Regions from separate parts of the Sphingomonas sp. BL-S-30 genome, predicted to be linked through region 2. Evidence: riboswitches for the same ligand, from Rfam matches in the RefSeq annotation. Region 2 holds a riboswitch; the other holds the start of a gene.
The links. Region 2 has a riboswitch for glycine ahead of ACZ1I5_RS03875 (L-serine ammonia-lyase). Riboswitches for the same ligand answer to the same signal wherever they lie in the genome.
Positions count from the first base shown of each region.

Region 1: linked by a shared signal. The riboswitch ahead of gcvT (glycine cleavage system aminomethyltransferase GcvT) and the one ahead of ACZ1I5_RS03875 (L-serine ammonia-lyase) in region 2 are both predicted to bind glycine.

Region 1 is NZ_CM145481.1:2,350,180-2,361,735, forward strand. Features, by position in the region: gene ACZ1I5_RS10855 (CcdC protein domain-containing protein) at 1-195, opposite strand, end outside; gene gcvPB (aminomethyl-transferring glycine dehydrogenase subunit GcvPB) at 260-1,828, opposite strand; gene ACZ1I5_RS10865 (hypothetical protein) at 1,825-1,953, opposite strand; gene gcvPA (aminomethyl-transferring glycine dehydrogenase subunit GcvPA) at 1,950-3,308, opposite strand; gene gcvH (glycine cleavage system protein GcvH) at 3,441-3,812, opposite strand; gene gcvT (glycine cleavage system aminomethyltransferase GcvT) at 3,814-4,941, opposite strand; glycine riboswitch at 5,112-5,244, opposite strand; gene ACZ1I5_RS10885 (MOSC domain-containing protein) at 5,323-5,970, opposite strand; gene ACZ1I5_RS10890 (hypothetical protein) at 5,967-6,572, opposite strand; gene ispH (4-hydroxy-3-methylbut-2-enyl diphosphate reductase) at 6,739-7,695, shown strand; gene thrB (homoserine kinase) at 7,700-8,656, shown strand; gene rnhA (ribonuclease HI) at 8,653-9,105, shown strand; gene ACZ1I5_RS10910 (YegP family protein) at 9,524-9,697, opposite strand; gene ACZ1I5_RS10915 (NAD(P)/FAD-dependent oxidoreductase) at 9,745-10,836, opposite strand; gene ACZ1I5_RS10920 (alpha/beta fold hydrolase) at 10,856-11,556, opposite strand, start outside.
Region 2 is NZ_CM145481.1:855,429-866,984, forward strand. Features, by position in the region: gene ACZ1I5_RS03835 (acetyl/propionyl/methylcrotonyl-CoA carboxylase subunit alpha) at 1-864, opposite strand, end outside; gene ACZ1I5_RS03840 (nuclear transport factor 2 family protein) at 867-1,340, opposite strand; gene ACZ1I5_RS03845 (hypothetical protein) at 1,376-1,717, opposite strand; gene ACZ1I5_RS03850 (carboxyl transferase domain-containing protein) at 1,721-3,322, opposite strand; gene ACZ1I5_RS03855 (M13 family metallopeptidase) at 3,494-5,551, shown strand; gene ACZ1I5_RS03860 (glutathione S-transferase family protein) at 5,572-6,213, shown strand; gene ACZ1I5_RS03865 (SDR family oxidoreductase) at 6,201-7,079, opposite strand; gene ACZ1I5_RS03870 (helix-turn-helix transcriptional regulator) at 7,178-8,032, shown strand; glycine riboswitch at 8,076-8,163, shown strand; glycine riboswitch at 8,165-8,230, shown strand; gene ACZ1I5_RS03875 (L-serine ammonia-lyase) at 8,274-9,686, shown strand; gene ACZ1I5_RS03880 (translocation/assembly module TamB domain-containing protein) at 9,881-11,556, opposite strand, start outside.

The DNA of each region.
Region 1 (11,556 bases), 1.5 Mb from region 2:
CGGCGTCGGCGGAAACTGGACCAGCATGCCGAGGCAGACCACCAGATAGATGGCCGGGAAAATCCATAGCCGCTCGATCCGAAGCGGTCGAAGCTGGCTCAGCCGCCGGGCGCGAAAGGCGAAGACCAGAACGAAGATCGCGATCGGGATGGCATATTGCATCCAGCCTTGCGGCTGCCCGGTATGAACCTGCATCCCCGTCCCCCACTCCCTATGCGCCCCACGATGCCCCGTCACTGTGACGGGTTCGTGACCGCCCTTACTCCGCCGCTTGCGCGAGCTCCTGATCCTTCCACACCAGTACCGGCTTGCGCGCGGCCAGCGTTTCGTCGAGCCGGCTGCGCGGCGCAAAATGCGGCGCCGATTTCAGCGCGACATCGCCCGCCTTGGCCCGCTCCGCCACCGAACGCAGCGCGCCGATGAACTGATCGAGCGCCGCTTTGCTCTCGGTCTCGGTCGGCTCGACCAGCATCGCGCCGTGCACCACCAGCGGAAAATACATCGTCATCGGATGATAGCCCTCGTCGATCAGCCCCTTGGCGACGTCGATCGTCGAGAAACCCTCGGCCAGGTTCGAATCCGAGAACAGGGCCTCATGCATGCACGGCCCCGACGCCCCGAACGGTGCATCGAGCGTGCCGTCGAGCGAGCGCAGGATATAGTTCGCGTTGAGCACCGCATCCTCCGCCACCTGCCGCAGGCCATCGGCGCCGTGGCTGAGGATATAGGTCAGCGCGCGGGTGAACATGCCCATCTGCCCCTGGAAGGCGACCATGCGCCCGAAGCTGCCCGCATGATGCTCCTCGGCGGTCTCTTCCTCGACGAGGCGGAAGCCGTCCGCCGTCTTCTCGACGAAGGGCAGTGGCGCATAGGGCGCCAGCGCTTCCGAGAACACCACCGGCCCCGAACCCGGTCCGCCGCCGCCATGCGGCGTGGAGAAGGTCTTGTGCAGGTTGATGTGCATCGCGTCGATGCCGAGATCGCCCGGACGCACACGCCCGACGATCGCGTTGAAGTTCGCCCCGTCGCAATAGACCAGGCCGCCCGCCGCGTGGACCGCGTCCGAGATCTTGCGCATGTCCCGCTCGAACAGCCCGCAGGTATTGGGGTTGGTGATCATCACCCCGGCCACGTCCGGCCCCAGCCGCGCGGTCAGCGCCGCCAGATCGACCCGGCCTTCGCTGGTCGCGGGGATATCCTCGACCGAATAGCCGGCAAAGGCCGCGGTCGCCGGGTTGGTGCCATGCGCGCTCTCCGGCACCAGGATCACCTTGCGGTGCCCCTCGCCCCGCGCTTCCAACGCCGCGCGGATCGCCAGGATCCCGCAAAGCTCACCATGCGCGCCCGCCTTGGGGCTCATCGCGACGGAATGCATGCCGGTCAGCGTCACCAGCCAGTGCGCGAGCTGGTGGATCACCTCGAGCGCGCCCTGCACCGTATCGACCGGCGCGAGCGGGTGGATATCGGCGAAACCGGGCAGCCGCGCCATCTTCTCGTTGAGCCGCGGGTTGTGCTTCATCGTGCACGAACCGAGCGGGAACAGGCCGAGGTCGATCGCGTAATTCTGCCGCGACAGGCGCGTGTAGTGGCGCACCGCTTCGGGCTCGGACAGGCCCGGAAGGCCAATCGGCGCCGACCGACTCAGGTTGCCAAGCCGCGAGGCGACCTTGGCCGGGGCCGCAACTTCCACACCCGTGGTCCCGGTCGAGCCGATCTCGAAGATCAGCGCCTCTTCCAGCATCAGCGCCTTGTTGCCGGTGAAGGTCGGGGCCGTGGCGGAACCGGCCTCGGGGCGCTCCGGGCGCCAGCCGCTTGCGTTGATCGTCATGCCTGGGTTCCTCGCACAAACCCGTTCGGGCTGAGCTTGTCGAAGCCCAGCCCTTCTTTTGAACGGTTGAAAGAAAAGAACAGCCCTTCGACAAGCTCAGGGCGAACGGAAGGAGGAGTGGTCATGCCAGCACCTCCTGGAGCGCGGAGGCAAGTGTCTCGACATCCTCCATGGTGGTCGTCTCGGTCACCGCGACGACCAGGCCGTTCGCCAGATCGCTCTCGCCGGGATAGAGCCGCCCGAGCGACACGCCGGCCAGGATGCCGCGATCGGCCAGCGTCCGCACCACGGGCCGCGCCTCGACCGGCAGCTTCAGGGTGAATTCGTTGAAGAAGGTCTCGTTGACCAGTTCGACGCCCGGTATTTGCGCGAGCCGCTCCGCTGCGGCGACCGCACCGGCGTGGTTGGTCTCGGCCAGCGCGCGCAGTCCGGCCTCGCCGAGCAGGGTCATGTGGATCGAGAAGGCCAGCGCGCAGAGACCGGAATTGGTGCAGATGTTCGACGTCGCCTTTTCGCGGCGGATATGCTGCTCGCGCGTCGACAGCGTCAGCACGAAACCGCGACGGCCGTCCGCGTCCTGCGTCTCCCCGCAGAGCCGGCCCGGCATCTGGCGGACATATTTTTCCTTGCAGCCGAACAGCCCGACATAGGGCCCGCCGAACTGAAGCCCGACGCCGATCGACTGGCCTTCGCCCACGACGATATCCGCATCCATCTCGCCCGGCGACTTGATCGCACCCAGCGCCACGGGCTCGGTGACCACGGCGATCAGCAGCGCCTTCTTGGCGTGGCAAGCGGCGGCCAGCTCGGACAGGTCGTCGATCCGGCCGAGGATATCGGGATACTGGACGACGACACAGGACGTATCGTTGTCGATCGCCGCGATCAGGTCGGCGATGTCGGTCCCGGCCGACAGCGACGGTGTGCCGGTTTCCAGCACATCACCGGTGAACTTCGCCATGGTCTTCGCGACGGAAACATAATGCGGGTGAAGCCCGGTCGACAGGATCGCCTTGGCCCGCTTGGTCACCCGCCGCGCCATGCCGATCGCTTCCCAGCAGGCGGTCGAGCCATCGTACATCGACGCGTTCGCCACATCGGTGCCGAGCAGCCGCGCGACCTGGGTCTGGAACTCGAACAGCATCTGCAGCGTGCCCTGCGCGATCTCGGGCTGATACGGCGTATAGGCCGTCAGATATTCGCCGCGCTGGATCAGATGGTCGACGCTCGCCGGCACATGATGCTTGTAGGCACCGCAGCCAAGGAAGAAGGGCGCGTCGCCCGCCGCCAGATTCTTGCGCGCCAGCGCCGACATGTGGCGTTCGACCGCCAATTCGCTCGCATGGCCCGGAAGGCCGTGGATCGGGCCGTCGAGTTGGGCAATGGCGGGCACGTCGACGAACAGATCGTCGATCGACCTGGCGCCGATCGTGGCGAGCATCGCCTGACGATCATTGTCGGTAAGGGGCAAATACCGCATTCAAGCAATCTCCCCCCTCCCGCCTGCGGGAGGGGTCGGGGGTGGGCGCCCGGCCAATTCCGGGCGGAGCGTTGGAGGAAAGCGCGAGCCCACCCCCAACCCCTCCCGCAAGCGGGAGGGGAGTACGTCACATCAAAGCTTCGCGACGAAAGCGGCGTAGGCCGCCTCATCCATCAGGCTCTTGAGTTCTTCCGGATCGCTGAGCGTCAGTTTGAAGAACCAGCCCTCGGCCTCGGGATCCTCGTTGACGAGCCCGGGATTGTCGCCGAGCGCAGCATTACCTTCAAGCACGGTGCCCGAGACCGGCGAATAGACGTCCGATGCGGCCTTGACCGATTCGACCACCGCGGCCTCGTCGCCCTTCGCCAGTTCCTTGCCCTCCGCCGGCACGTCGACGAACACGATGTCGCCGAGCTGGCCTTGCGCGTACTCGCTGATGCCGACCGTGCCGATGTCGCCGTCGACATCGACCCATTCATGATCTTCGGTGAAGTAACGGCTCATCTTACTTGCCTCCTGCTCGGACATAGCGGTGTGGAATCAGCGGCATCGCGGTGACGGTCGCCTGGTGGACCTTGCCGCGCTGCGTAATCTGGATGACGGTGCCGATCGCCGCCATCGCGGCGGGCACATAGGCCATGGCGATCGGCGCACCGAAGCTCGGGGCGAAACCGCCGCTGGTGACCTTGCCGACCTCGGAACCCTCCGCATCGACCACCGCCGCGCCCTCGCGCACTGGCTGGCGGCCTTCGACGACCAGGCCGACGCGCTTGACCGCCGCGCCCTGCTCGCGCTCGAGCAGGATACGCTCGGCGCCCATGAAATTGCCTTCCTCGCGACGGCGCTTGGACAAAGCGAAGCCGAGATCGGCCATCACCGGCGTGGTCTTGGGATCGAGATCATGCCCGTAGAGCGGCAAGCCGGCCTCGAGCCGCAGCGAATCGCGCGCGCCGAGCCCGATCGGCTTCACTTCGGCCTCGGCGGTCAGCGCATCGGCGAGTGCCTCGGCAGCCTCGGCCGGCACCGAAATCTCGAACCCGTCCTCACCGGTATAGCCCGAGCGGCTGATCCACAGCGGCGTGCCGTTCCACTCGAACGCACCCGCGGTCATGAACACCAACGCCTCGACGCCCGGTACCAGCCGCGACAGCACATCGACTGCCTTGGGCCCCTGCAGCGCGAGCAGCGCCTGCTCGTCCATGATGTTGATCGTGATGTCCTCGGGCAGGTGATCGAGGAGATAGGAGATGTCGTCATATTTGGTCGCGCCGTTGACGACCATGTAGATGCCGTCCTCGCGGCGCGTGACCATCAGATCATCGAGAATGCCGCCATTCCCCGCGAGCAGCAGCGAATAGCGCATCTTCGTAGGGGCAAGCCCCTTGATGTCGCCCGGCAGCAGCGCTTCGAGCGCGGCATCGGCGCCGTCGCCGGTAAAGAGCAGCTGGCCCATATGGCTGACGTCGAACAAACCGGCGGAGTCGCGCGTCCACAGATGCTCGGCCATGATGCCTTCATACTGGACGGGCATGTGATAGCCGGCGAATTCGACCATCCGGCCGTCCCGCGCACGGTGCCACGCATCGAGCGGCAGCGTCTGGATCTCGATTTCGGGGCCTTCGTTGTCACTCAATGCCGGTCTCCGTCACAAGGTGTCACGGCGTTACGCAGCGCATCTTACGCCGCGTTTCGCCGCCCCCTCTGTCACGGGAACCTGAGAGCTTTGACCACCCGCTTGCGCAGGATGGCTTACCCCTTCGGTGGGCCGGGCAAACATCGCCTCGGCCGCTTTCCAGAGTGTCGATAGCCCGCGCGGTCCGGTGTGCCTGAGAGATTCCGGGGCGGTTGCTCCTTCGGCGCCCTGGATCAGGGATTCCATGCCAAGCCATTGCTTTGACAAGGGTCCCACGTCCGGGGTCTCTCCCGCGCGTGCCTATGGAAGTTGCCCTCCATCGACATGCCCGGTGTGACGCGGTGCAGCATGCGAGTCAATCGGCCTTGGTAACGCTTTTAGCTAAGCCATCAATTTGAGGGCACGGTGCCGCCATCCGTCATACAGCAGTTCCATAACCGCAAGGTCACGAAGCGCCGCCGGGTCGTGACGATGGTCCCCGGCGATGAGCAGACCGAAGACGCGGCGGACTGTCCACCCTGGCAAGGGGCGCTCGACCATCGCCAGGGCCTCGCCCGGCTCGGCGGCGCCTTCCTCGATCACGCGGTAATACCATCCGCTGCGCCGTTCCTTGACCATCAGTGCCGGGAGAGCCGGCCAGCGCAGCCGTTCAGCCTGCTTCCAGCAGGGTTGCCGGCCCTGGCTGATCTCGATCAGCGCGCGGCCCAGGCGGAACCGGTCGCCGATGCAGACCTGATCTTCGGTCAGCCCGAGCGTCGCGATATTCTCGCCAAAGGCCCCCGGCGCCGCGAGCACCGGATCGTCCACCCTGTCCTCGCTCCAGCGCGCATAATGATCATGGGGATAATGATGCAGCGCCTTGTCCGGCCCGCCATGAACGGTCGGATCGGCCTGCTCGTCGCCTTCCAGCCCAAGAAAGCCGATCTTCACCGGCCCGGTGACGGGAGACTTGGCGATGGCGCTGTTTTCGCCCCGCCCGAGGTACCGGGCCTTGCCCGTCAGCAGGGCAAAGGCCCGGACCTCGGTCACCGGGTGGCGTTGTACTTGAGCTGATCGTCGGTCAGCTGAAAGCCGACCAGCGCCTCGAAGGTGGCGCGCAGCACGGCCTGGCGAATCTCCGGACGAGTCAGCGGGTCGACCGCGGCGTCGCTGCCGCCCGCCTTGCGCTTTTCGGTCAGCTTCTTGCGGACATCTTCGGAAAGGCTGGCCGCCGCGCGGGAGATGGTGCTGCTCGCCTGGCCGCTGGCCGTCGCGCGGTCCTGCCCGGCATTGAAATGCACGGAGACATGGCCGACGCGCTTGGCGATAACGGCGGTGCCGCCCCGCACGACGGTGATGAAATAGGGCAGACTCACGTCGCGCGCCGTATCGGTGCGCGCCCGGCGCGCCTGGATATCGAAGGTGACGGTGGTGACGATGTCGTCGGTCGCATCGGCGCAGGTGGAGCGGACATTGGTCATCACCGCCGCAACGTCGATCGCGGTCGCCACGGTACTGGCCGGCGGATCGAACAGGGTGATATCGCCGGTCGCCGCGGGAACGCCGACGGTCGGACAGGCCGAACGGATCGCCGTGATGCCACCCGTTTCGTCAATGTCTCCGGTGGTGGAGCAGCCGCCGGCCAGCAGCATCAGGATGGCGGGAACGGCAATTTTCCGGGCTGTCACGGGCACACGCACCTTATCACATGGAAACACATAGGAAGGGGCCTCGCGCTTGCGCGCACCGGCCCGGGAACGACGCGCACCATAGGAACCGGCTTTCGCGCACGCAAGCAATCGCGTAGAGCCCATCGTGATGACCGATCTCCAGAAACCGCCACTCGAACTGCTCATTGCCGCGCCGCGCGGCTTTTGCGCTGGCGTCGACCGCGCGATCCAGATCGTCGAGCTGGCGATCGAGAAATATGGTGCGCCGGTCTATGTCCGGCACGAGATCGTCCACAACAAGTTCGTCGTCGACGCGCTGCGCGAGAAAGGCGCGATCTTCGTCGAGGAGCTTGACGAAGTGCCGGACGGCGTGCCGGTGGTCTTTTCCGCGCACGGCGTGCCCAAGGCAGTGCCGACCAAGGCAGCGCAGCGCGGCCTCTCCTATCTCGACGCCACTTGCCCGCTCGTCTCCAAGGTGCATCGCCAGGCCGAACGGCTGGTCGCCGCCGGCCGCCACATCGTCTTCATCGGTCATGAGGGCCATCCCGAGGTGATCGGGACCTTCGGCCAGGTCCCCGAAGGATCGATGTCGCTGGTAGAAACCGTCGCCGATGTCGAGACGATGACGCCGTCCGACCCCGCCAATCTCGCTTTCCTCACTCAGACGACGCTGTCGGTCGACGATACCGCCGCCATCGTCGAGGCGCTGCAGCGCCGCTTTCCCGCGATCCAGGCACCGCGTGGCGAGGACATTTGCTACGCCACGTCGAACCGTCAGGCCGCGGTCAAGAAGATCGCCGGCGCTTGCGACGCGATGCTGGTGATCGGCGCGCCCAATTCCTCCAATTCGGTCCGGCTGGTCGAGGTCGCGGTACGCGAGGGCACGCCGGCCCTGCTCGTGCAGCGCGCCAGCGATCTGAATTTCGACTTCCTCGAAGGCGTCCGGACACTCGGCATCACCGCCGGAGCCTCGGCCCCCGAAGTATTGGTCCGCGAACTCGTCGACCGGCTGTCGGAGCGGTTCGAGGTCAGCGAGTTCGAGGTCGAGACCACGCGCGAGACGATTTCCTTCAAACTGCCCCGCGGCCTCGAAGTCGCGGCCTGACTTCATGGCGGTATATACTCAGGTTTCAGCGGAGGCGCTGGGCGCCTTCCTGTCGCGTTTCGACCATGGCGAACTCGTCTCCGCCAAGGGGATCGCCGAGGGCGTGGAGAACAGCAATTACCTGGTCGATACGACCGCCGGCCGCTTCATCCTGACGCTCTACGAAAAGCGTGTGCATCTGGACGATCTGCCCTTCTTCTTTTCGATGATCGATCATCTCGGGAAACACGACCTGCCGGTGCCGCGCGCCCTGCCCGACCGCGACGGCACCGTGATCCATCAGCTCGAAGGCCGGCCCGCCTGCCTGATCGAGTTCCTGACCGGCGTCTCGGTCTCGCATCCCACCATCCCACAGGCCTTTGCCGCCGGCACCGCGATGGGCCGGATGCACGAGGCACTGGCCGATTTCCCCCTGACGCGCACCAATTCGATGGGCGTCGATACCTGGCGGCCATTATTCGAACGCTGTGGCCGCGACCTGGATGGCATCGCGCCGGGGCTGTACGACGATGTCGGTTTCGCGCTCGACGCGGTTCTCGCCGCCTGGCCCACCCACCTTCCGGTCGGCGCGATCCATGCGGACCTGTTCCCCGACAATGTCCTGATGCGCGGCGATGCCGTGACCGGGCTGATCGACTTCTATTTCGCCTGCACCGACATCCGCGCCTATGACCTTGCGGTCATGCACACTGCCTGGTCGTTCGACGCGACCGGAAGCAACGCCAATTGGGCGGTCGGGCGCGCGCTGATCGACGGCTACACGCAGTCGATCGATCTCACGCCCCAAGAACGGGCAGCCCTGATCCATCTCGCCAAGGGCGCCTGTATCCGTTTCCTTTTGTCGCGCGCCTGGGACTGGCTCAACACGCCGGCTGATGCGCTGGTCACGCGGAAGGATCCGCTCGCCTATCTCCGCCGCCTCAGGGCCTATGAGACACAGGGCGCGGGGCAATTCGCATGACGACGGAACTCACCAAAGTCGAAATCGCCACCGACGGCGCGTGCAAGGGCAATCCGGGGCCGGGCGGCTGGGGCGCGGTGATCCGTGCCGGCACGCGCGAGCGCGACATTTCGGGCGGCGAAAAGCTGACCACCAACAATCGGATGGAGCTCAGGGCAGCGATCGAGGGCCTGAACGCGCTCACGCGCCCGTGCCATGTCGTCCTCTCGACCGACAGCCGCTATGTCATGGACGGCCTGACCAAATGGATCAAAGGCTGGCAGAAGAATGGCTGGAAGACCGCTGCCAAACAGCCGGTCAAGAATGCCGACCTCTGGCAGGCGCTGCTGGCCGCCGCCAAGCCGCACCGCATCGAATGGCTCTGGGTGAAGGGCCATGCCGGGCACCCCGACAATGAACGCGCCGACAAGCTGGCCAGCGACGCCGCGATGGCGGCGGGGCGAGGCTAGCGCCTCCTGGTGTCACCCCGGACTTGTTCCGGGGCCGATCGCCGCAAATCTGGACGATGAGGAGTAGCGTCGCATTCGCCAGCGCTCCGCTTGATTCAACACAACGCCTGAATCTGCCATCCATGGGCGATGACCGCGCATGCTCCCGTCTCCAATGCAGCCCTTCGATTACATCGGCGCGCCAATTCCCTGATCAAGCCCAACCAATTCCCTGTTCCGCGCCGGAATTTCCCTGTTCTGCGGAAACAGGGAAACGATCTTCAACACTCTGTTTTTGCACTTATATTTCGCAGACAGCCTGCCCAAAACAGGCCCGAAAACAAAAAATTCCCTGTTCCGTGGCCGGAACAGGGAATTTCGGTGGTCCCATCGTCGATCCATCGGCTGCCGATCGCAGCACGCGATTGGCAGGAAAGACTCAACCCTCTTCGATCGGCGCGCCCGGTCCATTCTTCAGCACCGACTCGATCGCGTTCTTCGCGCCGGCCTTGCTCGAATAGCCCTCGGTCCAGAAGATGATTTCGCTGTTGTACTTGAACTTGGCGACATACTCGCCGGCCTTGTTCTGCTCGATCACGAACTTATGCGCCATGTCTTCTCTCCCTGGCTGATTGACGCAGGTTAGGCTTGGTTGCCCCGTTATACCAGTGCGGCGAATCGGTCCGGCGCATATCGGGCCGGATCGATCGCAGCGACCGCCGGGTCCGCCGGCCGCCCGAGCAGCAGCGCGGCCGCCAGCATCGCGCCGGCGGGCGCGGTCTGGATGCCGAACCCGCCCTGTCCGGCGCACCAGAAAAAGCCGGGAAGCCGCGGATCGAACCCGTAAACGGGCAGCCGGTCCGGTGCGAAACTCCTGAGGCCGGCCCAGCGCCGCTCGACCGCGGTCACGCGCCAGTCGACCACCTGCTCGAACCGGTCGATCGCGATCGCCACATCGATTTCCTCGGGCTGGACGTCGCACGGCGCGACTCGGGTCTCGTCATGCGGGCTGAGCCACAGGCGCCCGCCCGCCTCCGGCTTGAAATAGAAATTGCCCGAGATGTCGGCAACATGCGGCAGCCCGGCGGGCGCGGCAGGATGGGTCCGCAATTGAGTCATGGTGCGGCGATAGGGCTGGATCCCGACCGGCATCGCGCCCGCGATCCGCGCCAGCTCGTCCGCCCATGCGCCGGCGGCATTGACCAGGATCGCCGCGGCGACGTCTCCCGCGGGGGTGGTGAGCCGCCACTGCCCGCCAGCGCGTCCGGCGGTTTGAAGCGGTGCGTTCAGGATCATCTCCGCACCGGCGCGGCGGGCACGGGCGATATAGTCGGCATGAAGAGCGGCGACGTCGATATAGGCACTGCTCGCCTCCATCACGCCGAGCGTCCAGTCGTCGCGCAACCCGGGAACGAGGGTCGCCGGGTCGACGCGATCGAGCGCGACGATCCCCTCGAACTCGGCGAGAAAGGTATCGATCGCCGCCGCGTCCCTGGCCCGGCCGATATGGAGCGACCCCAACGGCGCCAGGAAACCGCCCGCCTCCAGCACTGGGCCCGAGGCAGTGGTAAGCGGCTGCACGCCCGGGCCGCCATAGCTTTCCGACCAGAAGGCAGCCGAGCGGCCGGTGGCGTGATAGCCCGGCGCATGCTCGCCCTCGATCAGCAGGACCGACGCATGGGGCGCCGCCGCCGCTGCAAGGCTCGCCCCGGCGATCCCGGCCCCGACGATCGCGATATCGTACCGCTTCACGATTCCGTCCCCGCGAGCGTCAGCGCTGTACGCGCGCGGCGAGGAAGAGGTCGATCGTGCTGATCGCGCGATTGCGCACCCCGTCTGCCTCGCGCAGGATTTCGTGCGCCGATTCCAGCCCGAACCGCTCGACCTGCACATCGGGCAATCGCTCGGCGACCTGCAGTGCGGCCTTGGCGCTGACCAGCTTGTCCGCCTCGGCGACGAGCATCAGCACCGGCACCCTCATCGTCGCGAGTCGCGGATCGTCGCGCAGGCGCCGGGTCGACTCGAACGCCTTCAACACCCAGCGCCAGCTCGGCGGACCAAGCACGAGCTCGGGCTTGCTCGCTTGCCAATATAGTTCGTCCTCATAACGGGCGGGGTCGTGAGTCAGCAGCGCCTGGCGCGTGGCGGTGGTCGCCGGACGCTCATTGACCTTCCAGGCGGCGCGCGCCGGATTGCCGACTCGGTTCAGAACCCTGGCGAGCCGCTCGCCCATCCCGGCGCCGAGCGGACTGTGCAGACCGAGCATTGGCGCGACCAGCACCGCCGCGGCGGGCCGCGCGACACCCTCGGTCAGCGCACGCAACACCAGGTGCCCGCCCATCGAGTGACCCATCAGCACCTGCGGACCCTCCGCCTCGGCTGACCATTCAGTCCAGAAGGCGGCGAAATCGTCGATGAAGGTGTCGAAGGTCTCGATATGCCCGACATGCTGGTCGGGTGACAGCCGCCCGG
Region 2 (11,556 bases):
GCGGTCGGCGCGCAGGCCTTCACTGGCGTCGGCGATGAACTCGATCGTGCCGGCGCCGACATAGTCGACTGCCTTGGCCGCCTTCACCGCTGCGGCACAGATCGCCTCGCGCGTCACCTCGTCCATGCCGGGGGCAGGGGCTTCCTCGATCACTTTCTGGTGGCGGCGTTGCAGTGAGCAGTCGCGCTCGAACAGATGGACGACATTGCCTTGGGCATCGCCGAACACCTGCACCTCGATGTGCCGCGGCGAGAGGATGTATTTCTCGATCAGCACCTGTGTGTTGCCGAAGGACGATGCTGCCTCGCGCTGGCAGGACAGCAGCGCGTCGGCGAAATTCTCCGGCGCTTCGACGCGGCGCATGCCCTTGCCGCCACCGCCCGCAACCGCCTTGATCAGCACGGGATAGCCAACCGCCGCAGCCTCCGCCGCGAGCCGCTCCGGCGACTGGTCCTCGCCGAGATAGCCCGGCGTCACGGGCACGCCCGCCGCGATCATCCGCTCCTTGGCGGCATCCTTCAGCCCCATGGCGCGGATGCTATCGGGCTTGGGCCCGACCCAGATAATGCCGGCATCGATCACCGCCTGCGCGAAGTCGGCATTCTCCGACAGGAAGCCATAGCCCGGATGGATCGCCTCGGCCCCGGTGTGCTTCGCAGCGGCGATTATCTTCTCGCCGACCAGATAGCTCTCGCGCGCCGGGGAGGGGCCGATATGCACGGCCTCATCGGCCTGACGCACATGCAGCGCCTTGGCATCGGCATCCGAATAGACCGCGACGGTGCGCACGCCCATCGCCCGCGCGGTGCGGATGATCCGGCAGGCGATCTCGCCGCGATTGGCGATGAGAAGGGATTTCAGCAAGATCAGCCCTCGCAACCCGTGGCGCGCGCGGTCCAGGTGATGTTGACGATCTTCCAGGCGCCGGCTTCGCGGACCAGATCGAAATGGTCGACGCCGCAATGATGCGCCTTGCCGTCGATCAGGAAAATATAGGGCGCCCAGACCATCGCGATGTCGCCGTCGATCTCGATCGCTGGGTTGCTGATGCGCTCCTCATATTTCTCCGGGCCGGGTTTGACCCCGGCGGCGAACTCCGCCCAGCTCATATGGCGGACGGTGCGCGTGCCGTTGGGCGCCTCATTGGCCACGGTCGCGCCGCCCTCGCTACGAAGCTGCGCCAGGATCGCGGCGGAGTCCCGCGCGGCCAGCCCAGCGAACAGCGCATTGATCGGCGCCATCACCGCGCCCTCGTCAGTGCCGGGAGGCGGCAGGCCGGTGCCCTTCGGCATCGGCTGCATCGGCGTGACCTGGGCGAGAAGCGCAAGCATCAGGGACATTCACAGGACTCCATGGAAGGGCGCCGTCTCGACGGTCACGATGATATTCCGAGCTCATCGTCCATCGATTCCCAGACGAGGAAGAGCGGATGAGCCGGTTCGTACGCAAAGGCGACAAAGGCCGCGATCACTTCGTCGATCGTGAACAGCGTGCCACCCGCTGGCCTGACCGCCCGGAAATGGTGAACCGGATCCTGCGATTGCCGTTCGATGACGTAGCCATCGCCCTCGCAGGCGGTCTGCATGTAATCGCCATCCGACAGGGTCAGGATCGCGAAGCTGTTCCTGCTGTCCGGTGCGAGGATACGCAGTTGCGCATCCAGCGTCGCGGCATTGGGCCTTGGGAATACCAGGCCGTCCTCGAGCTCGAATTCCATCGCTTACATCCTGAACACGCCGAACGACGCCTTTTCCGGAATGGGCGCATTCAACGTCGCCGCAAACGCCAGCCCGAGCACATCGCGCGTCTGCGCCGGATCGATGATGCCGTCGTCCCACAGCCGCGCCGTCGCGTGCCAGGGATTGCCCTCGTCCTCGTATTTCTGGCGGATCGGCGCCTTGAACGCCTCGGCCTCTTCCTCGGTCCAGCTCTCCGCATCGCGGTGCACCGTCGCCAGGACCGAGGCCGCCTGCTCCCCACCCATCACGCTGATCCGACTGTTGGGCCAGCTGAACAGGAACCGCGGCGAATAGGCCCGGCCGCACATGCCGTAATTGCCTGCGCCGAAGCTGCCGCCGATCAGCACGGTGATCTTCGGCACGCTCGCCGTCGCCACTGCGGTCACGAGCTTCGCGCCATGCTTGGCGATGCCCTCCGCTTCATAGCGCCCGCCGACCATGAAGCCCGAGATGTTCTGCAGGAACAGCAACGGGATGCGCCGCTGGCACGCCAGCTCGATGAAATGCGCCCCCTTCACCGCGCTCTCCGAGAAGAGCACGCCGTTATTGGCGAGGATCGCGACCGGCATGCCCCAGATATGCGCAAAGCCACACACCAGGCTCGATCCATAGAGCGCCTTGAATTCGTGGAACTCGGACGCGTCGACCAGCCGCGCGATCACCTCGTGCACGTCATACGGCGCGCGAACGTCCGACGGGATGATCCCGTACAGCTCCTCCGCGTCGAACTTCGGCGCCCGGGGCTCCACCAGCGCGATGTCGGGTTTCTGGTTCTCCGGCAGGGTCGAGACGATGTCGCGCACGATGGTCAGCGCATGCTCGTCATTCTCGGCGACATGGTCGACCACGCCCGACTTGCGGCCATGCGTCTCCGCGCCGCCCAGCTCCTCGGCCGAGATCACTTCGCCCGTCGCTGCCTTCACCAGCGGCGGGCCGGCGAGGAAGATCGTGCCCTGGTTGCGCACGATCACCGTCTCGTCGGACATCGCCGGCACATAGGCGCCGCCCGCGGTGCAGCTGCCCATTACGCAGGCGATCTGCGGAATGCCCTTGGCCGACATGGTCGCCTGGTTGAAGAAGATCCGCCCGAAATGGTCGCGGTCGGGGAACACCTCCGCCTGGTGCGGCAGATTGGCGCCGCCCGAATCGACCAGATAGATGCAGGGCAGGCGGTTCGCCTCGGCGATCTCCTGCGCGCGCAGATGCTTCTTCACCGTCAGCGGATAATAGGTCCCGCCCTTCACCGTGGCGTCATTGCACAGGATCATCACCTGCCGGCCGGAGACCCGGCCGATACCCGCGATCACGCCGGCACCCGGCACCTCGTCGTCATAGAGCCCGTTCGCGACGAGCTGCCCGATCTCGAGAAAGGGCGATCCCGGATCGAGCAACCGCTCGACGCGGTCGCGTGGGAGCAGTTTGCCGCGCGACGCGTGCCGTTCGCGACTTTTCTCGGACCCGCCAAGCGCCGTCCGCGCGACGTCGGCACGGAGTCGATCCGCCAATGCCCGGTTATGCGCTGCGTTGGCGCGGAAGGTCTCGCTCTCCGGCGATAGCTTGGTGTCGAGAGCCGGCGCGCTCATGGTGTTATCCTCATCTTGGCCCCTGACTAGACAGCGATCGCGCGAATGGGAAGCGACGCTCGCGGCATAAAGCTGTGCAGGGCGGCGCGGGGAAGGGGCGGCGTTGGTATCTGGTGTAACCGAAAACACGGGTGTATCCCCCGCGCCATACACCTTGGAGAGGTCTATCACATGAAGCGTTCAACGATTTTTCTCGCTGCCCTGCTCGCCACCACTGCCTGCACCCAGAGCGCAACGACGCCGGTTGCGGGCAGCGCGATTGGCGTCGACGTGGCGGGGCTCGACAAGGCCGTCAAACCCGGCGACGATTTCGATGAATATGCCAATGGCGGCTGGCGCGCGAAGACCGAGATCCCGGCCGACCGGTCGAGCACCGGCATCTTTCTGCAGGTGTTCAACATCGCGGAAGGCCGCAATGCGCAGCTGATCGCGGAAGCCGCCAAGGCCAATGCCGCTGCCGGCACCGACCAGCGCAGGATCGCCGATTTCTACAATGCCTATCTCGACACCGCCGGCATCGAGAAGCGCGGCCTCGCCCCGATCAAGCCCGAGCTGGACGCGATCGCCGCCATTGCGGACAAGACCGCCCTGGCCAAGGCCCTCGGCGCCGATCTTCGCGCCGATGTCGATCCGCTCAACGCGACCAATTTCAAGACCGAGCATCTGTTTGGCCTGTTCGTCACCCAGGCGCTCGACAATCCGGGCCAGACCGTGCCGTATCTGCTTCAGGGCGGCATCGGCCTGCCCGAGCGCGACTATTATGTCTCGGCCAAGCCCGACATGGCGCAGGTCCGCACCGCCTATAAGGCCTATGTTACCAAGGTCTTCACCCTGGCCGGCCTGAGCGATCCCGCTGCGCGCGCCGACCGTGTAATGGCGCTCGAGACCAAGATCGCCACGGCGCATGCCGGCTATATCGAGAGCCAGGACGTCCACAAGGCGAACAACCCGTGGAAACAGGCGGACTTCGCGAAGAAGGCGCCGGGCCTGGACTGGAACGCTTTCTTCAGCGCGGCGGGCCTTTCGGGCCAGCAGGACTTCATCGTCTGGCATCCCGCCCCGACCGCGAAGCTCTCCGCCCTGGTGGCCAGCGAGCCGCTGGAAGCGTGGCAGGACTGGATGGCCTTCCACCACATCAACACCGTCACGCCGGTGCTGCCCAAGGCCTTCGACGATGCCTCGTTCGACTTCTACGGCAAGACGCTGAGCGGCACGCAGCAGCCACGGCCGCGCGACAAGCGGGCGATTGCCGCCGTGAACAACAGCCTGGGCGACGCGGTCGGCCAGATCTATGTCGCGAAATTCTTCCCGGCCTCGTCCAAGACCGACATCCAGAACATGGTGAAGAACATCCTCGCCGCCTTCGACAAGCGCGTCGAGAATCTGACCTGGATGGCGCCGGCGACCAAGGCCGAAGCGCGCAAGAAGATCGAGACGATGCGCGTCGGCGTCGGCTATCCCGAGACCTGGCGCAATTACGGGTCGCTCGACATCAAGGCGGACGATCCGCTCGGCAATCTGCAGCGTGCGCGCCTCGCGGAATACCGGCATCAGCTCGGCAAGATCGGCAAGGCGCCGGACAAGGGCGAATGGTGGATGACGCCGCAGACGGTCAACGCGGTTAATCTGCCGTTGCAGAATGCGCTCAACTTCCCGGCGGCGATCCTCGAAGCGCCCTTCTACGATCCCAAGGCCGACGCAGCGGCCAATTACGGGTCGATCGGCGCGGTGATCGGCCACGAGATCAGCCACAGCTTCGACAATACCGGCGCTGAATTCGATTCGAGCGGCAAGCTGCGCAACTGGTGGACCCCCGCCGACTTCGCGCATTTCAAGCAGCAGAGCGCGGCGCTGGCCAAACAATATGACGCCTATGAAGCATTGCCCGGCCTTCACCTCAGCGGCGAACAGACGCTGGGCGAGAATATCGCCGACGTTGCTGGCCTGACCGCGGCGTACGAGGCGTACCGTGCCTCGCTCGGCGGCAAGGAAGCGCCGGTGATCGACGGGCTGACCGGCGATCAGCGCTTCATGCTCGCCTTCGCCCAGAGCTGGCGCGAGAAGACGCGTGAACAGGCGATGCGCCAGCAGATCGCGACCGACGGCCATTCGCCGGGCCGCTTCCGCGCGCAGACCATTCGCAACCTCGATGCGTGGTACAAGGCATTCGACGTGCAGCCGGGCCAGAAGCTGTATCTGGAACCCAGTGCGCGCGTGAAGGTCTGGTAAAAGGACGGGAAGGGCGGACCATGTTGCTGATCGGACAATATGATTCGCCCTTCGTCCGCCGCGTCGCGGTGACGTTGAAGTTCTATGATCTGCCCTATCGCCACGCGCCGCTGTCGGCGTTCGGCGATGTCGAGGAGATCGCGCGCTACAACCCGCTGCGGCGCGTGCCGACGCTTGTTTACGACGACGGCGTCGCGCTGACCGACAGCAGTGCGATCGTCGATGCGCTCGACGAGATGGTCGGCCCCGATCGCGCCTTCCTCACCCGCCGCGGCGACGATCGCCGTGCCATGCTCCGTACCTGCGCCTTCGCCGCCGGCGTCGCGGAAAAGGCGGTCAGCCTGGTCTATGAACGTGCCTTTCGCGATGGCGGCCTGAAGATGTGGGTCGAGCGGTGCCGCGCCCAGGTGATCGACACGCTCGACCTGCTCGAACGCGAGCGCGCGGCGGCGAAGGACCCATGGCTGCTCGGCGAGACGATGAGCCACGCCGATGTCCTGCTCGGCACGATGCACCGCTTCGTCAGCGAGGCGCTGGCCGATCAGTTCGTCATGGATGGCTGGGTCGCCCTGGGGGAGCACGCCGCACGGTGCGAAGCGCTCCCCGAATTCACTGACGCTTATCAGGCGTTCAAGCTCACGCTGCCGGATCAGGCAGCATAATAGCCGGGCTGGTCGATGTCGCTCAGCAGATCCGGGCCCGTCGGTTCCCAGCCCAGCGACGACCGCGTGCGCGCGCTCGATGCGGGAATATCCGCTCCGGCGAAATCGGCGAACCAGCCGAAATGCTCCGGTCCACGCGATTCGACCGGCACGCCGAGCCGCCGCCCGATCACGGCGGCAATGTCCCTGAACGCGACTCCTTCGTCACCGGTCGCGTGATAGGCCGCCTCGGTGGCGCCCTGTTCGAGCGCCAGCCGGTAGAGGCGCGCGGCGTCGAGCCGATACACCCCCGGCCAACGGTTCGACCCCTCGCCGATATAGGCGGACACGCCTTTCTCGCGGGCCAGGCCGATCAGGAACGGGATGAAGCCGTGATCGCCAGCGCCGTGGACCGATGGCGCAAGCCGGATGGAGGCGGCCCGCACCCCGCGCGCCGCCAGGGCTATCGCGGCGGCCTCGGACCGGCGCGGGTAGGAGGGGTGCGATGCGGGCAGATCCGCCTCGGTCGCGACCCGGCCCGGCGCGAGCAAGGCAAAGCCCGAGGTAACGATCAGCGGCCGGTCCGACCCGATCAGCGCGCTGCCCAGTGTCTCGATCGCCAGCTGGTCCTGCCGCGCATTCTCGGCAAACCGCGAGAAATCATGGTTGAACGCGGTGTGGATCACCCCGTCCGCCGCCGCCGCGCCGTCGCGCAGAATATCGAGGTCGTCGAGTGTCCCGGACACGATGTCGGCACCGGCCGCGGCGAGCCCGGCTGCCTTTTCCGCGGACCGGGCCAGGCCTGTCACCTGATGGCCGGCACTGACCAGTTCCTCGACCACCGCCGACCCGACCCAACCTGTGGCACCTGTTACAAATACGCGCATCTGCTTGTCTCCATTCGATACGCCTATTGTCGTGATCCACATTATGCAGGTAAAGTAGTGACATTATCATGCTATAATTACTAACTGGATGGGCAGCCATGTCCGACGACAATATGCTCGGCACCTATCTCCGGAACCGGCGCACCAGGCTCGATCCCGCCTCGTTCGGGTTCGCCGGGCGGCGGCGGACCGCGGGGTTGCGCCGCGAGGAAGTGGCGCAGCGCGCCAATATCAGCCCGACCTGGTACACCTGGCTCGAACAGGGGCGCGGCGGAAAAGCTTCGGCCGAAGTGCTCGACCGCATCGCGACGGCATTGACCCTGACCGAGGTCGAGCGCGAGCATCTGTTCCTGCTCGGTCTCGGTCGCCCGCCCGCGGCCCAGTATCGTGGTAGCGATTCGATTACGCCGCGCTTGCAGCGGCTGCTCGACGTGCTGACCTGCAGTCCCGCCATCGTGCGCACCGCGACCTGGGACGTCGTCGCCTGGAACCGCGCCGCGGCGGTCGTGCTCACCAATTATGGTTCGATCCCGCCCGGCCAGCGCAATATCCTGCGCCTGATCTTCTGCGACGATCGAGTCCGCGCGGCGCAGCCGCAATGGGAATCGGTCGCCCGTTTCGTCGTGAGTTCCTTCCGGATCGACGCCGCACGCGCGGGCGCCGATGCCGAGGTCGCGCCGCTGGTCGAGGAACTCTGCCGGTCGAGCCCGGAATTCGCCTCGATGTGGCGCGACAATGAAGTGCGGACCTATGGCGACGGGACCAAGCATCTGCGCCATCCCCAGGTCGGCCTGATCGCCCTGGAATATTCCGCCTTCGCGGTGGACGGCCGGCCGGACCTCAGCCTGATCGTCTACAACCCGGCGACGCCGGACGACCGGGCGCTCATCCAGTCCCTGGTCGACGGATGGGAAGCGCCCGCCACGGAATCCCGCGCTGCCTGGGCATCCTGACCAGCGTGGCGATTGACTTGGCGCGGGCACTCGCTCACCTATCGGTCGTCGCACGGGAGAGATCGGCTTTGGCCGGCGCCGAAGGAGCAACCGCCCCGGAAACTCTCAGGCAAAAGGACCGCGCGACACAGACACTCTGGAGAGTGGTGCCACGGCACCCGCCGACGGGATAGCGATCTCAGGCAAAGGGACAGAGGGGGCATGCAACGGCGCGCACAGCGCCTGACAGGAGCATGCCTCGGTGACCTCACCTCTCGCGACCTCGACTTTTCCGGACCCGCGCTTTCGCCCGATCAGCATCGCCGAGATGTTCACCATCGGCATCGGCCCTTCCAGCTCGCACACGGTCGGGCCGATGCGCGCGGCGGCGGATTTCGCGCGGACCATCCTGGCGTTGCCGGAGCGCGCGACCAGGGTTGGCTGCAGCCTCTATGGGTCGCTTGCGCTGACCGGCATCGGCCACGGTACCGATGTCGCGGTCCTGCTCGGCCTGGCCGGCTGGGAGCCGGAGACGGTCGATCCCGAAGCGGCGGCGGCGCTGGTCGCCGGGTTCCGCGCGGACAATGCGCTGCCGCTCGGGCGAGGAGGCGGAGAGGGCGGCTATCCGGTGGCGCTGGACGGCAAGGGCGGGATCGATTTCCATCCCGAACGCTTCGAGCCGGAACATCCCAATGCTCTCGATCTGACTGCCTGGTTCCCCGACGGAACGTCGCAGACGCTGCGCTATTATTCGGTCGGCGGCGGCACCATCCGGCGCGGCGGGGAGCGGCCGGAGCTCGGCAATGTCGCGGTGCGTCACCCCTTCACGTCGGGTGACGAGCTGCTGCTGGCGGCCGAGGCCGAGCATATCTCGATCAGCGAGCTGGTTCGCCGCAACGACACCGCCTGGCGTACGGCGGCCGAGACCGACGCGCTGCTCGACGGCGTCGCTGACGCGATGCGCGCCTGCATCGATCGCGGCATGGTGAAGGACGGCATATTGCCGGGCGGCCTGAGCGTTCGCCGCCGCGCCAAGGGGTTGCACGAAGCGCTGATCTCCCGCTCGGAACGCGGCGCCCCGTCGCATACCATCCAATGGGTCAGCCTCTGGGCGCTGGCCGTGAACGAGGAGAATGCGGCCGGCGGTCGTGTGGTCACCGCGCCGACCAACGGCGCCGCGGGCATCATCCCCGCGGTGATCCGCTATTACGAGACGTTCGAGGGTCCCGCGACGCGCGAGGGCATCCGCATCTTCCTGTCGACTGCGGCGGCGATCGGCATGCTCTACAAGACCCGCGCCTCCATCTCAGCGGCGGAGATGGGTTGCCAGGGCGAGGTCGGCGTGGCCTGCTCGATGGCCGCCGGCGGCCTCGCGGCGGTGCTCGGCGCCACCAACGCCCAGATCGAGAATGCCGCCGAGATCGGCATCGAACATAATCTCGGCCTGACCTGCGATCCGATCGGCGGGCTGGTCCAGGTGCCCTGCATCGAGCGCAACGCGATGGGCGCGGTCAAGGCGATCAACGCCGCCTATCTCGCGCTCGACGGGGACGGCACCCACATCGTCAGCCTCGACCAGGCGATTGAGACGATGCGCCAGACCGGCGAGGACATGCGCTCCAAATACAAGGAAACCAGCCTGGGCGGCCTCGCCGTCAACGTGGTGGAGTGCTGACAGGCAGTTGGATCAATAGGTGCAAGGAGCAAACCGTTCGTCCTGAGTAGGGGCTGAGCGAAGTCGAAGACCCGTATCGCAGGACAGTTGGAGCGCATGACGCCTGTTCTTCGATACGCCATTCGACAAGCTCAATGGCTACTCAGGACGAACGGAGACGGTATGGGTTTCGGCTCTACGCCTCAAGCCGCCCGTCAATAATCCCTCGAATAGCGCAGGTTGATCGCGGTCCCGTTCGATCCGCCGGTCTGGCTCAGGATGCTCAATGCCTTGGACAAGGCGATCTCGATCTGGGTCGCGGTGAAGCCGCGCGTGTCGGTAACGATCTCCACATAGATATCGTTGGAGATATATTTGCCCGCGGCGACGGACGTTCCGCGCCCGGTTGCCTCGTCCGCGCCCAGCACGCGCAACCGGTCGATGCCCGAGGCGGAGCGCAGCTTGCCCAGCGGATTGAGCCCGCCGCCCGAGCCGCGCAGCGAATTGAGCGCCGAGGCGAGCTGGATCGCCTGCATCGGCGACAGCTCGGTGATCGAGTTGCCGAACAGGATGCGCGAGAGCAGTTCGTCCTGCGGCAGGCTGGGCGAGGAAGTGAAGGTGATTTGCGGGTTCTGCGCCCGGCCACCGATATTGATGGTGATCGCGGTGCCGGAGAGAGTCGCCGTCGCCCGCATCGACAAGCTCGGGTTCGTCACCGGGCCGCCTTCGAAGCGGATGATGCTGTCCTGGTCGAGATCGAAACGCTTGCCCGCGAAATTATAGGTGCCGCGCACCAGGTCGACATTGCCGATCACCTCCGGCGTGGCCGAGGTGCCGCCCACCCGCAGGTCGGCGCTCCATTCGCTTTCCAGCCCCATGCCGGTCACGAACAGCCGGTTGTCGGCACGGATGCGCAGGTCGAGCTTGAACAGGCTGGGCACGCCTGCCGCAGCTTTGGCCGCATCGCGCGCGGCCTGCGCGCGGCTGGTGCCCTTGCGGCGCACCCCCTGCAGTTCGGCGACTTCGGCCGCGCCCTGGCGGATGATCTCGTACCGCACTTCGGGCAGGTTCAGGGTGCCGGAGATCAGGCCGCCATTCGCCTTGCTGTTGGTCACCGCGATCTCGCCCGAGACGGTCGCGCCCAGCGCGTCGCTGCGCGCGAGCTGCGCATTGCTCAAGGTCACCCGGACATCGATCGGGAAGCCCGCGTCCGAGCCGAACCCGACGCTGCCGCGTGCTGAGACGGTGCCCTTGCCGGCGCGCCCGGTGAACTCGCTGATCTCGAACCGGTCGTTGGTGAAGCGTCCGGTCAGCTTGATCGCGCTGATGCGGGTGCCATAGGTCTCGTTATCATAGGCCAGCGCATTGGCGCGGATCAGCCCGGTCAGCTGCGGGCTGGAGATACGGCCGGAGAAATCGGCGGCAATGCCGATCTGCCCGGTGAGCGTCTGGTTCGCCAGGCCCGACAGGCTCCACAGCACGTCGGCCGGTCCGTTATACCGGATGCCGCCGCCGAGCGGGGCATCCATCAGCGCCGTCATCCAGTCGCCGCCGCCGACCGGCTGCAACCGCAGCTGCGCCCGCCCGATCGTCGCACCGCCGCGCTTGATCAGCGCGGCGAGCGCGCCGCCTTCGGGGCGGAGCGTGCCGAGCGCCGAGATGTCGACCGGGGTGGACACGACCGCCGCGCCGGAGCGGGTGAAGCTACGGATGTCGACGCGCAGGTCGGCGCGGGGCACGCCCGATCCGGCCTGGACATAGTCCAGGCTGCCGGTCGCCCGGCCGCCGATGCCCGCGCCGGCGGCGAAGGTGTTGAGGATCGCGAGATCGAAATTGTCGAAGCGCGATTGCAGCTCGAGCGTCTTGCCATAGCGACCGGCCACCCGCACCT